DNA from 4 places in the Streptomyces sp. Ag109_O5-10 genome. Region 1 is predicted to be linked to each of the others. Evidence: riboswitches for the same ligand, from Rfam matches in the RefSeq annotation. Region 1 holds a riboswitch; each other region holds the start of a gene.
The links. Region 1 has a riboswitch for S-adenosylmethionine ahead of BLW82_RS31405 (aminotransferase class V-fold PLP-dependent enzyme). Riboswitches for the same ligand answer to the same signal wherever they lie in the genome.
Positions count from the first base shown of each region.

Region 2: linked by a shared signal. The riboswitch ahead of BLW82_RS37045 (amino acid ABC transporter permease) and the one ahead of BLW82_RS31405 (aminotransferase class V-fold PLP-dependent enzyme) in region 1 are both predicted to bind S-adenosylmethionine.
Region 3: linked by a shared signal. The riboswitch ahead of thrC (threonine synthase) and the one ahead of BLW82_RS31405 (aminotransferase class V-fold PLP-dependent enzyme) in region 1 are both predicted to bind S-adenosylmethionine.
Region 4: linked by a shared signal. The riboswitch ahead of BLW82_RS46415 (putative leader peptide) and the one ahead of BLW82_RS31405 (aminotransferase class V-fold PLP-dependent enzyme) in region 1 are both predicted to bind S-adenosylmethionine.

Region 1 covers NZ_FNTQ01000001.1:6,886,330-6,888,524, forward strand. Annotated here, with positions in the region: gene trpD (anthranilate phosphoribosyltransferase) at 1-730, shown strand, start outside; SAM riboswitch class IV at 921-1,037, shown strand; gene BLW82_RS31405 (aminotransferase class V-fold PLP-dependent enzyme) at 1,198-2,195, shown strand, end outside.
Region 2 covers NZ_FNTQ01000001.1:8,124,836-8,127,030, reverse strand. Annotated here, with positions in the region: gene BLW82_RS37045 (amino acid ABC transporter permease) at 1-869, opposite strand, end outside; SAM riboswitch class IV at 1,260-1,383, opposite strand; gene BLW82_RS37040 (glutathione S-transferase C-terminal domain-containing protein) at 1,461-2,195, opposite strand, start outside.
Region 3 covers NZ_FNTQ01000001.1:5,116,731-5,118,925, forward strand. Annotated here, with positions in the region: gene BLW82_RS23465 (glucosyl-3-phosphoglycerate synthase) at 1-646, opposite strand, end outside; SAM riboswitch class I at 804-957, shown strand; gene thrC (threonine synthase) at 976-2,195, shown strand, end outside.
Region 4 covers NZ_FNTQ01000001.1:8,846,689-8,848,883, reverse strand. Annotated here, with positions in the region: gene BLW82_RS40320 (MFS transporter) at 1-535, opposite strand, end outside; SAM riboswitch class IV at 876-989, shown strand; gene BLW82_RS46415 (putative leader peptide) at 1,024-1,140, shown strand; gene BLW82_RS40315 (ABC transporter substrate-binding protein) at 1,361-2,195, shown strand, end outside.

The DNA of each region.
Region 1 (2,195 bases):
GGTGGCCGGCACCGGTGCGAAGGTCGTCAAGCACGGCAACCGGGCCGCGTCCTCCGCGTCCGGGGCATCGGACGTCCTGGAGAAGCTCGGCGTCAACCTCGACCTGACCCCGCGGCGGGTCGCCGAGGTCGCCGAGGAGGCCGGTATCACCTTCTGCTTCGCGATCAAGTTCCACCCGGCGCTCCGGCACGCGGGCGCGGCGCGCGGCCAGCTGGGCATCCGCACGGTCTTCAACATCCTCGGCCCGCTGACCAATCCGGCACGGGTCCGCGCCCAGGCCGTCGGCGTCGCCGACCCCCGCATGGCCCCCGTGGTCGCGGGCGTCTTCGCCGAACGCGGCCACTCCTCCCTCGTCTTCCGCGGCGACGACGGCCTCGACGAACTGACGACGACCGCCACGTCCCACGTCTGGATCGTCCGCGACGGCAAGGTCACGGAGGAGACCTTCGACCCCCGCGACGTCGGCATCGACCTGGTCCCCGTGGAGGCGCTGCGGGGCGGCGACCCGTCCTACAACGCGGAGGTCGCCCGCCGCCTCCTGGACGGCGAGCAGGGCCCGGTGCGGGACGCGGTACTCCTGAACTCGGCGGCGGCCCTGGTGGCCCTGGACCCGGGCGCCGGGACCCTGCCCGAGCAGCTCCGCGCCGGCATGGACAGGGCAGCCGAGTCGATCGACTCGGGTGCGGCCAAGCGGACCCTGGAGCGCTGGGCGGCGGCGACGAACAGCTAGGGGCCGGCCCAGCCGGCCGGGGTGGAGTCCGGCACCGCCGGGCTCCACCGTCGCGCTGATCGCCGTCGCGGCGTAACGAGGATTTCGGGACCGGCGCCGATGGCAAGGGCCCGGCCTCGGCACCTGGCGGTGTCCCGTCATCCGGACAGGAGTTGCGCGCTCGCGATCAGTTCACCTACGTTTCTTCCCAGGTCATGAGTGACAGTCATGAGGCCCCGGCCGACTGTCCGGCAACCCTCCGTCCGTGGCGGGGTGCCCCGGGTGAAGACCAGGCCGCAGGCAGTGAGGTCTGCGGCAAGCGCGGACCCCTCGTACACCAGGGGTCCTGGTCGTCGAGGAGTCTTCCGTGAGCAAGCGAATGCGATAGGGCCGCAGAGCCCCGCCTCCGCATCCCCCTTTTTCCCCGCCGCTGCTTGAGCGCACCCGCTCGCACGGCGGATCCCACCTGCTCACACAGGAGTTCACCCATGTCCGTCTCCACCGCTGCCGCCGCCCGGTCCGTTTGTGCCCCGCTGCCCGTTCTAGGGCGGGATGTCACCGTCCCGCTCGTCACCGGCGGCGAGGTCACCTACGCCGCCCTCGACTACGCGGCCAGCGCCCCCGCCCTCCAGCGGGTCTGGGACGACGTCGCGGCCTACGCGCCCTACTACGGCAGCGTCCACCGCGGCGCCGGCTACCTCTCCCAGCTCTCCACCGACCTCTTCGAGAACGCCCGCCGGACCGTCGCCGAGTTCCTCGACTGCCGCCCCGACGACCAGCTGGTCTTCACCCGCTCGACGACGGACTCCCTGAACCTCCTGGCCCGTGCCCTGCCCGCCGGCTGCCAGGTGTTCGTCTTCGAGACCGAGCACCACGCCTCCCTGCTGCCCTGGCAGGACGCCCGCGTCACCTACCTCGACGCCCCCCGCACCCCGCGTCAGGCCGTCGAGACCCTGGAGCGCGCCCTCGCCGGCCGTGACCCGTACGGGCCGGCCCTGGTCTGCGTCACCGGCGCCTCCAACGTCACCGGCGAGCTGTGGCCCGTACGGGAGCTCGCGGCCGCCGCGCACGCGCACGGCGCCCGGATCGTCCTGGACGCCGCCCAGCTGGCCCCGCACCACCCCGTCTCCGTCCGCGACCTGGACGTCGACTGGGTTGCCTTCTCCGGCCACAAGCTGTACGCCCCCTTCGGCTCCGGCGTCCTGGCCGGCCGCGCCGACTGGCTGCGGGCCGCCGAGCCCTACCTCGCGGGCGGCGGTGCCAGCCGCAAGGTCACCCGGCGCGAGGACGGGGGAGTGGCCGTGGAGTGGCACGAGGGCGCCGCGCGGCACGAGGCCGGCTCGCCCAACGTCATCGGCGCCTACTCCATCGCCGCCGCCTGCAAGGCGCTCACCGAGGCGGGCTTCGACACGCTGGTCGCCCGCGAGCGGCACCTGATCGAGAAGGTGCGGGCGGGGCTGGCCGAGGTCCCCGAGGTCCGGGTCCT
Region 2 (2,195 bases), 1.2 Mb from region 1:
ACGTAGAACTGGATCACGGAGACGACGCTGGTCAGGATCAGGTACCAGACGGTCACCACCAGGAGGAGCGGCACGATGTCGCCGGGGTAGGTGGAGCCCATGCTCTGCGCGGAGCCGAACAGGTCGAGCAGCGAGACGTAGAAGACCAGCGAGGTGCTCTTGATCAGGCCGATCAGCTGGTTGACGTAGTTCGGGGTGATGGACCTGAGCGCCTGCGGGAACACGATCTTCCGGAACTGGTAGCCCTTGGGCAGGCCGAGCGCGGCGGCGGCCTCGTGCTGGCCCTGGTCCACGGAGAGGATGCCGCCGCGGACCACCTCGGCCGCGTAGGCGGCCTCGTTGAGGCTCAGGCCGATGACGGCGACCACCATGTCGGTGGCGAGCTTCGACTCGTCGAAGGAGAAGAAGGCGGGCCCGAAGGGGACGCCGACGCTCAACGTCTTGTACAGGGCGCTGAAGTTGTAGAGGAAGAGCAGGACAACGATGAGCGGTATGGAGCGCAGCGCCCATACGTAGGTCCAGCTGACCGCGCGCAGCACGGGGCTCTTCGAGAGCCGGGCCAGGGCGAGCAGGATGCCCCCGAGCAGACCCAGCACCGCGCTGTAGGCGGTGACTTCGAGGGTGATGACCAGTCCGTCGAGGATGGTCGGCCGCAGGAACCAGTAGCTCCAGCGGTCCCACTGGTAGAAGGGGTTGGTCACCAGTCCGTGCACGAACTGGGCGGCCAGGACCAGGACGACGGCGGTGGCGATCCACCGTCCCGGCCTGCGCAGCGGCTGAACGCGCTGTGCGGTGAGGGATGGTGACGGTTCGTCGGCGGCGGGCGGTGCCTCGGGGGCGGCGATCGTGGCGCCTGGGGGTTCACTCATGGCGGGCTCCGGCGGAGTCGGACACCCACGTGTCCCGCGGCGGGGGCCGCGCACCGGTCCGTGTTCGGGCACGGCGCGGTGCGCGGGGGCGCGCGGGGCACGGGGCTGGGCGGACGGCGGCACACCGGACGGCCGGTGTTTCGACGGGGACGCTGGGGTGCGAGGCTGCGGGGAACCGGGGGAAAAGCCTGGTCAGACCCGACAGCGGGCACAGCCCGGTGCGGTACACGCGCTACACAGGGCGCTGTTGACACGGAGCAGGTCGACGGCTCGGTCGGCGACGAGCGGGCTCGGGTACGGGCGTACGCAGCCCTCGGCGCGGCGCTGGGCCGTCCTGGGGGCTGCGTACATGTCCGTCACCTGTCACTGTGTCGTGCCGGCCCCGAAGGGCACTCGCGCTTACCGAATCGTCGCTTGCCGAAACGTCGTCGGTCCGGTCGTCACCTGGGGCACCCCACCGCGGTGCGAGGGTTGCCGGTCAGCAAGCCAGGGCTTGACGCTGACGCTCATGACCGTTCTGGTCCGCAAGTAACGCAGTTGCCCGAACGATTGTCAACGCCTGTCCGACTGGCGAAACGGTTCGGGCGGCTCTCACCTGCGCGGACCGCGGGGTGCGTCGGCCGCGTGGCCCGCCCAGTCCAGGATCTGGACGGCCGCGCCGGCGGCTTCCAGGCCCTGGCAACGGCCGTGGTGGCGGCGGGCGATGCCGTCGAGGTCGAGGTGGCCGCCGAAGGCCGGATGGGCGGCCAGCCGGCGGGCGTAGGCCCACAGCACCGGGTGGCCGGCGACGGCGTGCACCGCGGCGGCGTCCAGGTGGTTGCGGTGCACGGTGTCGAGTTGCACCAGGGTGACCCACAACTCGATGTCGGCGGCCGTGAGTCGGCCGCCGACCAGGAACTCCACCCCGGTCAGCCTGCGCTCCAGTTCGTCCAGGGCCGAGAGCAGCACCTCCAATGCCTCCGGGTCGCCGCCCGCGCGCCCGGCCCGCTGTGCGGCCTGCTCGATGTCCTCGGTGCACAGCCGCTCGACGGCCTCGATCTCGGCCTCGGCTCCGCACGGGTAGAGCCGGGCGACGCCGTCACCGAAGTGCTGGTCCAGGTCGCGCAGGATGTCCCGGCTGTGGGTGCTGACGATCCTGCCGGACCAGCCGTCGCTGAACACCGGCGCGAGGGCCGGTCCCGAGTAGCGGTGCGCGCTGGCCTCGTACAGCGGGCGCAGCACCGCGTGGCTGCCGTCGGGACAGTCCGGGACGGCGGGCAGGAAGGTGACCGGACAACAGTCGTCCAGGGCCAGCAGGCTGTGTCCGACGGCGATCCGCAGGCCGTC
Region 3 (2,195 bases), 1.8 Mb from region 1:
CGTAGCCGACCGGGAAGGGGAGCTGTTCCAGCAGCGAGCGGCGGGCCGCGTACTCGCCGCCGAGCGGCTGGACGAAGCCCGCCAGCTGCGGCCAGTGCATGTTCAGCAGCGGGCGGGCCATCAGCTCGGTGACCCGGCCGCCCTGCCCGGCGGCGCCGCCGAGCGGGCGGTCGTACATCGCCTTGACGAGGTCCACGCCCGGCTCGGTGAGGAGCGGGCCGACGATGCCGGTGACGAAGTCGGAGGAGAACTCCCGCAGGTCGGCGTCGACGAAGCACACGATGTCCCCGGTGGTGACCAGGAGGGAGCGCCAGAGGACCTCGCCCTTGCCGGGGACGGCGGGGATGCGGGGCAGGATCGCGTCGCGGTGCACGACGCGGGCGCCGGCGGCCGCGGCGACGGCCGCCGTACGGTCGGTGGAGCCGGAGTCGACGACCACGATCTCGTCGACGAGCGGCACCTGCTGCATCAGGTCGTGGCGGATGATCGCGACGATGTCGCCGACGGTCTCCTCCTCGTTGAGCGCGGGCAGCACGACGCTGACCGTCTGCCCGGAGGACCTTTTGGCGGCCATGATCCGGTGCAGGGGACGATCGGTTACGGACCAGGAGCGGGTGGCCAGCCAGCGCTCGACTTCTTCCAGCACGGTCAGCGGCTCCTCACTGTCACGGCCACACGACGACGTGTGATCCATCTCGCGGTACGGACGACTCTCTCAACTGTCCTGGCCTTCGGTTACAGTCTTGAACAACGCCGATGACCATCGCATGTCCTGGGTGCACCCGGCGTTGACAACCGCATACCGCTCATCCAGAGGGGCAGAGGGAAACGGCCCGTTGAAGCCCCGGCAACCCTCCAGTCGGTACTCGTAGATCGCTGTCGATCACCGCGAGGCTCCCGGCTAGGGAAGGTGCCAAATCCGTCTCACGACGAGATGCGTCGTGAGGAAGATGAGGAGAAAGGGCCTCGCCTCACATGGCTGTGCAGACTGTTGCAAGCACCACGGACTCCACCGTCGATCTCGGTCCCGCCGCTGCCCTGAGCTGCCGCGAGTGCGGTCACCGGGTGCCCCTCGGCCCGGTGTTCGCCTGCGAGGAGTGTTTCGGCCCGCTGGAGATCGCGTACGACTTCTCGGCCTATGACACCGAGGAGCTCCGCAAGCGGATCGAAGCGGGTCCCGCGAACATCTGGCGCTACGCGCCGCTGCTGCCCGTCCCCGCGGACGTGGCGACCAAGCCGAACATCAACCCCGGCTGGACCAAGCTCGTCAAGGCGGACAACCTGGCCAGGGAGCTGGGGGTCACCGGCGGGCTGTACGTGAAGGACGACTCCGGCAACCCGACGCACTCCTTCAAGGACCGCGTCGTCGCCCAGGCCGTCGAGGCCGCCCGCGCCTTCGGCTACACCACCCTCTCCTGCTCCTCCACCGGCAACCTGGCCGGCGCCGTCGGTGCCGCCGCCGCCCGGGCCGGCCTCCGCTCCTGCGTGTTCATCCCGCACGACCTGGAGCAGGGCAAGGTCGTCATGGCCGCGATCTACGGCGGCGAACTCGTCGGCATCGAGGGCAACTACGACGACGTGAACCGGTTCTGCTCCGAGCTGATCGGCGACCCGGCGGGCGAGGGCTGGGGCTTCGTCAACGTCAACCTGCGGCCGTACTACGCGGAGGGCTCCAAGACCCTGGCGTACGAGATCTGCGAGCAGCTCGGCTGGGAGATCCCGGACCAGCTGGTCGTCCCGATCGCCTCGGGCTCGCAGCTCACGAAGATCGACAAGGGGCTGCAGGAGCTGATCAAGCTCGGTCTGGTCGAGGACAAGCCGTACAAGATCTTCGGCGCCCAGGCCGAGGGGTGCTCGCCGGTGTCGGTGGCCTACAAGGAGGGCCACGACGTGGTCCGCCCGCAGAAGCCGAACACCATCGCCAAGTCCCTCGCCATCGGCAACCCGGCCGACGGGCCGTACGTCCTCGACATCGCGCGGCGCACCGGCGGTGCGGTGGAGGACGTCACCGACGAGCAGGTCGTCGACGCCATCAAGCTGCTCGCGCGGACCGAGGGAATCTTCGCGGAAACCGCCGGCGGAGTGACGGTTGGAGTCACCAAAAAGCTCATTGAGAATGGGTTGATTGATCCGGCCAAGTCGGTCGTTGTACTCAACACCGGTGATGGACTCAAGACGCTGGACGCGGTGGCGGG
Region 4 (2,195 bases), 2.0 Mb from region 1:
CCCACCCGGTGCCGATCGCCCCGATCAGCACACCGGCGATCGCCGGGCCGATCAGCCGCGCGGCGTTCAGGGACAGGATGTTCAGGCCCGCCGCCTTCGGGATGAGCGCCCGGCCGACCAGCTCGGTGACGAAGGACAGGCGTGCCGGGTTCTCCACCGTGAACACGCAGCCGAGCGCGAAGGACAGGACGTACAGCAGCCACAGGGCGGCATGGCCGGAGAACACGATGACCGTCAGGACCAGTGCCTGGACCGCGTACAGCGGCTGGGTCCACAGCAGCAGGGTCCGGCGGTCGTACCGGTCGGCGACGACCCCGCCCCACAGGCCGATCAGCAGCACCGGGGCGAACTGGAGTCCGGCGACCCAGCCGAGCGCGGTACCGCTGTGGGTGAGCGTCAGGACGAACCAGTCCAGCGCGACACCCTGCAGGGCGCTGCCGATGTCGGACACCAGGCCCGTGCTCCAGTAGATCCGGTAGTCACGGACCCGCAGGGCGGCGAACACCCCCTTCGGGGCAGTGCTGTTGACGACCATGCGGCTCTTTCCGAGCGGGCGGGGCCTGGACGCGGACGCGTCGCGGGACGCTTGCGACGCCGGTCCGGGCCCAGCAGGGGACGCGGCGCGGCGGAGGCGGACGCGAAGGGAGCGAGTGGTCAGCGACAGGTCTGGTCGAACTGGTCGGCACGACGGCCCGACCAGAACGGGTCGAGCAGCACCGTGCGTGCCTGACCTGCGGTCTCCATGGCCGGATCAAAGCACACGGAACAAGGTGCGTCCACCATCCGTCCCGGCACATGAGACGACCCCGCTCTCCGGACAGGGCGTCACGTCGCGGCATTGACGTACGACAAAATCGATCCGTAGCATCACCAACGGCATTGAGTGTCAGCGTCAAGCCCTGGCTCGCTGACCGGCAACCCTCCCGCGCGGTGGGGTGCTCCAGGTGAAAGCCCGGCGGGGTCACCGATGACTCCCGCAAGCGCGTGGCCCCGTGACCGGGGCCGGAGACGGGGAGGTCCGGCATGCTGCACAGCGATGACTCCGCTGCCTCCCCCGCCGACGCCACGGCGTACTCCCGGCTCTCGCGCCGGCGCCACATCGATCTGAAGCGCTCGACCAGCTGCCTCTGTCGGGCCTGACCGGCCAGGCCGCCGCCGGCTGACATCCGTCACCGGCCCGCCACCTTCGCGCCGTCCTTCCCCCTGGGCCACCGGTTCCCGGTGCCGTCCGCATGCCAACCCCCTGTCTGCACAGCGCATCCCCGGCCGGAGTCGATCCGCCCGGGCCGCGCACACCGTCATGCCTGCGCGCATCCGTGCGCGGTAGTGCCTCGGTGACACGAGTAGGAGAAAGCCCTCCGTGACTGCACTTCCGGATTTCAGACCCTCCCGATGGGCGCCCCTGGCCGCGCTCCTGACCACCAGCGTCCTGCTGACCGCGTGCGGTTCGGGCGACGACGGCTCCGGCGGCGGAAGCGGCCGGGCGAAGTCCGGCGGCACCCTGACCTTCGCGGTGGGCTCCGACGCGGGCTGCGTGGACCCGCAGCAGGTCGGCAGCAACGACACGATCTACTCGGTGCGCCAGATCGTGGACTCGCTCACCGACCAGGACCCGAAGACCGGAAAGATCGTGCCGTGGCTCGCCAAGAGCTGGGACATCAGCACCGACGCGACCACGTTCACGTTCCACCTGCGGTCCGGCGTCACCTTCAGCGACGGATCCAAGCTGACCGCCCAGGTGGTCAAGGACAACTTCGACGCGGTGCCGCAGCTCGGTGCCCTGGGCACCCTCGCCGAGGGCTACCTGAGCGGCGTCAAGAGCACCGCCGTGGTCGACCCGCTCACCGTCAAGGTGACCTTCAAGCAGCCCAACGCCCAGTTCCTCCAGGCGACTTCGACCCACTCGCTGGGCATCGAGTCCTCGGCGAGCGTCAAGAAGAGCCCGCAGCAGAAGTGCAGCGACGGGGTGGTCGGGTCCGGCCCGTTCGTGCTCAAGCAGTACGTGCAGAACCAGTCGGTCACCCTGGGCAGGCGCACCGGGTACGACTGGGGTTCCTCGCTGTGGTCGAAGAAGGGCGAGGCCTACCTGGACAAGCTGGTGTTCAAGGTCGTGCCCGAGGCGGGGGTGCGGGCCGGCAGTCTCCAGTCCGGGCAGGTGGACGCGATCAGCAGCGTCGGCAAGGCCAACGAGGCGG